DNA from 2 places in the Paenibacillus sp. 01T431 genome. Region 2 is predicted to be linked to the other one. Evidence: riboswitches for the same ligand, from Rfam matches in the RefSeq annotation. Region 2 holds a riboswitch; the other holds the start of a gene.
The links. A riboswitch is a leader RNA that binds a small molecule or an ion and turns the genes downstream of it on or off. The one in region 2 is predicted to bind thiamine pyrophosphate.
Positions count from the first base shown of each region.

Region 1 (2,206 bases), on a different contig from region 2:
GGTAATATTTGAATACTTACTAATGCGTTTGCCATTTGATTTCCTTCTTTCTCATCGTTGTAAGTGAGAGCGGGCTTTCCCGCCCTCCGTATGTTCGAATAGCTTATTGTGGTAAAAATTCGTTCGTAAATGCATTCTCCGCTTCAAGCTCCTTCTCCAGCAGCTTGTGCTCAAACATCCATGCCGCATAGTTTTCCCATACGCTTAGCTTCTGTTCGCCCCAGCGCGGTGCGTCATCCTGATATTTCGAGCTTAACCATTTTTGGCTGGCGCGCACAAGCTCCGCATTCAAATCCGGCTCTGCTTTTATTAAAATTTCTGCTGCATCCTCCGCATTGCTGATCGCGTATTGGTAGCCTTTAGATACGGCAGCTGTAAACGCTTTGACTGTTTCCGGTTTATTCATAATCAAATCTTCGTTCGTCACGATTACCGGCGTATAATAATCCAGTTTGTCGCTGTAGTCTGTTAAATAAACCATATTGATCTTCTCGCCGCGCAGCTCTGCTTCCACGCCAGTCCATGCATAGTAAATCCATGCAAAGTCAATATCGCGTTTCACCGCCGTAAAGAAGTCGCTGTCGCCGATGCTCATGATGTTTACTTTGCTCACATCTGCGCCCTTCTCCTGCATAATCGATTGAATGACCGCCTCCTCAACAGGAGCGCCCCAGCCGCCATACGTTTTGCCTTCAAATTTCTCAGGTGAATCGATTCCCTTTGCAAGCGGTGAAGCAAAACCTGAGGTATTGTGCTGAATGACAGCGGCGATCGATACGAGCGGCACGCCGGCAATTCTCGCCATCGTGACAGACTCCTGATAGCTTACGCCAAACTGCACATTGCCCGAAGCGACCATTTGATCGGCACCGCTTTGTCCTGGTTGAATAATTTCAACGTCCAGTCCTTGCTCCTTAAAAAAACCTTTATCTCTAGCTACATAAAGTCCGGTATGATTCGTATTTGGTGTCCAGTCGAGTACAACCTGCACCTTCTCTAGCGGCTTGTCCGCTGTTCCCTCTTGCTCTTTCGGCTGTTCGCCCTTGTTCCCAGCGCCACCGCCGCAGCCTGCCAGCACCAATACGAACACAAGCATCGCGGCCACGATTTTCCACGACAAATACCCTGTTTTTTTCTGATTCATGATGTTGTTCCCCTCTCCATGCTTCGATTCTTATAGGCGACGACTCCTCGTAGTATCCGGTTCCATGGCTGCATCATTCTAATCGCAACAAAAAAAAGCGTCCCCCTAATCCGGAGGACGCCATATCATTGGCTGTGCAGCTGTTTATACAGCAAATGCTTGATCAATTTGATCTCGCCTGCTTGCTAAACAGAGCTTCTGTCCCTACGCTGGCATTATCCAGATCAGGTTTAACGGGTCGGAATTGTATAGAAAATCCCCTCTCAGCCGGCCTAACCAGCTCCCCGGAACATATTCGGTTTCGTCAATACCATTCATTGTATAGCAAAACCCGCATTTAATGCTAGTTTTTTTTGAAAATGATTATCATCAAGCCACGATACTCATCCTCTTACTATATACGGCAGCCAGAACGTGCAGCTCCTGCACCAGCTTTCATTGCCCTAGATCGATATGCTCATCCAGCCATTCTACCTTTGTTTCTTCAGCAGCCTTCGAATTTTCTAAGTCTGCCGTATCTTTGGTCTCTGCTGCAGGAGCAAGGCGTCCATATACGAGCAAATATGCGGCTGTCAGCTCTTTTGACATCTCTTCAGACGTTAGCCGCTCTAGCAGATGGATGTATTCTAGCTGCTCCTGCGGTTTATTATCCGCACGTGTAATCTTCACATAGGTAAAACCGGCCTGCAAATAAAGCTGGCTAACTTGTTCTGCTGAGTACTGTGATGCCGCTTGATGCTGTGCTTGTGCATTAGCAGGATCTAAATATTGCCGAATATTGTTGAAATAATAGCGATTGGCAAAGCACCCGACTAGCCAGCCGCCAGGCTTTAGAAGACGAACTAGATTTTTCATGGCTTGCGGTGTCCCGTATGCATGAGCATCTCCGATTACGATGCCGTCAAGACCTTCAGCAGGCAGCCTCCAATCCTTCGGATCATTCGAGCGGAATACAGTAATTCCCGAAGCTTCTGCTACTCTAGCCGCCAGCTCGTTACGCTCAACTCCGTACCATATTGCGGATGGGAATTGCTTTTTCATATGAAAAATCGTAGCTCCGCA
Region 1 covers NZ_JBFTPT010000006.1:364,767-366,972, forward strand. Annotated here, with positions in the region: gene AC1DM9_RS13880 (thiamine-binding protein) at 1-35, opposite strand, end outside; gene AC1DM9_RS13885 (ABC transporter substrate-binding protein) at 104-1,144, opposite strand; TPP riboswitch at 1,329-1,441, opposite strand; gene AC1DM9_RS13890 (glycosyltransferase) at 1,580-2,206, opposite strand, start outside.
Region 1: linked by a shared signal. The riboswitch ahead of AC1DM9_RS13885 (ABC transporter substrate-binding protein) and the one ahead of AC1DM9_RS05820 (ABC transporter ATP-binding protein) in region 2 are both predicted to bind thiamine pyrophosphate.

Region 2 (2,206 bases):
GCGTCACGCCTAATTTCTCTGCGAGCACCTGTCCGTTAAGCTCACCTTCAGCCAGCATAATCAACAATTTAATTCTCGTCGGATCGGATAATGCCTTATGATAGGCTACCACTTTATCTAATTGCACCGTTCGCCACCTCTTCCTCCACCAAACAAATTTAACTTACATCTAATTAGATGTTTATCTAATCAGATAATAATACGCCACCTATTATTTGTCAAACACAATAATCTCGAAAATACAAACAGTCAGCTTGCGCATAAAAAAAGCTGACAGGTCTCTGCCTGCCAGCATGAAATAAACTCCTCTTACTCAACTCCCATGCATCGTTAATTTTCCGAATACAGGTTGTCATCATCCGCAATGCTCTGAATGTCCTCCGAGCTTATGCTGAAATAACCATAGCCCTCAGCCTGCTGTTTCTTTAACGCTTTTTCTTTAAAAAACTTGGGGCTGCCCTCGCCTGCATCCTCATCATAAACGAGCAGAATACCGTCCGTTTTCCGAAACAGCAGCTCGTCCCTAGCCGTAAACTGCCAAATGCCATTATACGGCTGGTTGCTGACCGAAGCGTAATAATCGACCCCTTTTAAAACCTGCTGATAAAACTCCTTTTTATCATCCTTCCATTTCTCTTCCGGATTGCTGTATGCCGAAATAATTGAAAGTCTCAAATGAGGATATATTTCCTTCAGCGCAATGACGACCTCGCACGCCCACAAATCTACGCCATATTGACCCGGGGTAATCACCCACTCAAGCCCATCTTCTATAAGCGGAACCAGCTTGCCTGTCAGCGCTTTTTTTATATAAACAATGCCCTCATGCTTCTGGCTAAAAATATTAAGCTCATGCGCTCGGTAGCCCGTTACGAGTAAATTTTTCATTTGTCCAACGCCTTTTCGGATAATTATGGTTTACATCTATCCAGTGTATGCTATAGTAGAAAAAATACAAATTGCATATAAACCTATTTATTTCACTAGGGGAGCCTAACGGCTGAGATGGAGCATCTGCTCCGGACCCTTGGAACCTGATCTGGATCATTCCAGCGGAGGGAAGTGGAGCAGCAAAGCATTCATTCATGCGCGCAAGCCTTGTGTGATCGTTAGACCCGCTCATTTCCCCTCGGAAATGGGTGGGTCTTTATTTGTTTACGGAGGGATGCGTATTACAGCTATAATCTCACTTCACCAAGTAAGCTACACCTACGACAAGCTTGCTGAAACATCTATACTGTCTAATCTTTCGCTTCAAGCCTACTCAGGTGAGTTTGTCTCTATCATCGGTGCTAGCGGGTCAGGCAAAAGCACTCTCTTTAAGCTCATGGCCGGATTGCTTCAGCCTAGCCAAGGTGAAATTAGGCTGCATGGCAAGCCTGCCCCCAATCGTCTCGGCAAGATTGCTTATATGCCGCAAAAGGATCTTCTTCTGCCATGGAGAACAATACTCGGCAATTGTCTGCTTCCACTTGAGCTGACACGCAGCAATCCCCATTATAACACGATCCAAATCATGGAGCTGCTAGAGCGCTTCGGACTGGCAGGCTATGAACAAGCTTACCCTGACGAGTTGTCAGGCGGCATGCGACAGCGGGCAGCTTTTCTGCGCACGCTAGTAACCGGACAAGAGCTGCTGCTGCTGGACGAACCGTTTGGCGCGCTTGACGCCATGACCAAACGCGGTATGCATAAGTGGCTGCTAGAGCTGTGGAGCGACCTTGGAAAAACAGTACTCTTTATCACACATGATCTTGAGGAAGCGATATTGCTGAGCGACCGCATTTATTTATTGCCAAGTGCAGCTAACGAGGCGCAAGGGATACAGGAAATAGTCGTTCCTTTGCCGAGACCAAGACATTATGAGCAAAATTATGAACCCGACTTCATCAAGCTGCGGCAAGATTTGGAGCGAAGACTGCATGCGCAAACCTCTAATTAACCAGTGGCTGAGCCATTACGGACTATTTATACTGCTGCTCTTTAGCTTACTGCTCGTTTGGCAAGCAGTCGCACAGCTCGGATTGGTTCCACCCTACATACTGCCGTCACCTAGCTCAATTGCTCAGGCATTAATCGAAGATGGCCATCTGCTGCTTGGCAACCATCTGCTGGCTACGCTTAAAGAAGTGTCCCTCGGTTTTCTATTGTCGATTATTATTGGGACTACGCTCGCAGCAGGCATGCACACTTTCCGAATACTGGA
Region 2 covers NZ_JBFTPT010000003.1:174,811-177,016, reverse strand. Annotated here, with positions in the region: gene AC1DM9_RS05830 (DUF2087 domain-containing protein) at 1-127, opposite strand, end outside; gene AC1DM9_RS05825 (SLOG family protein) at 331-888, opposite strand; TPP riboswitch at 976-1,078, shown strand; gene AC1DM9_RS05820 (ABC transporter ATP-binding protein) at 1,166-1,942, shown strand; gene AC1DM9_RS05815 (ABC transporter permease) at 1,923-2,206, shown strand, end outside.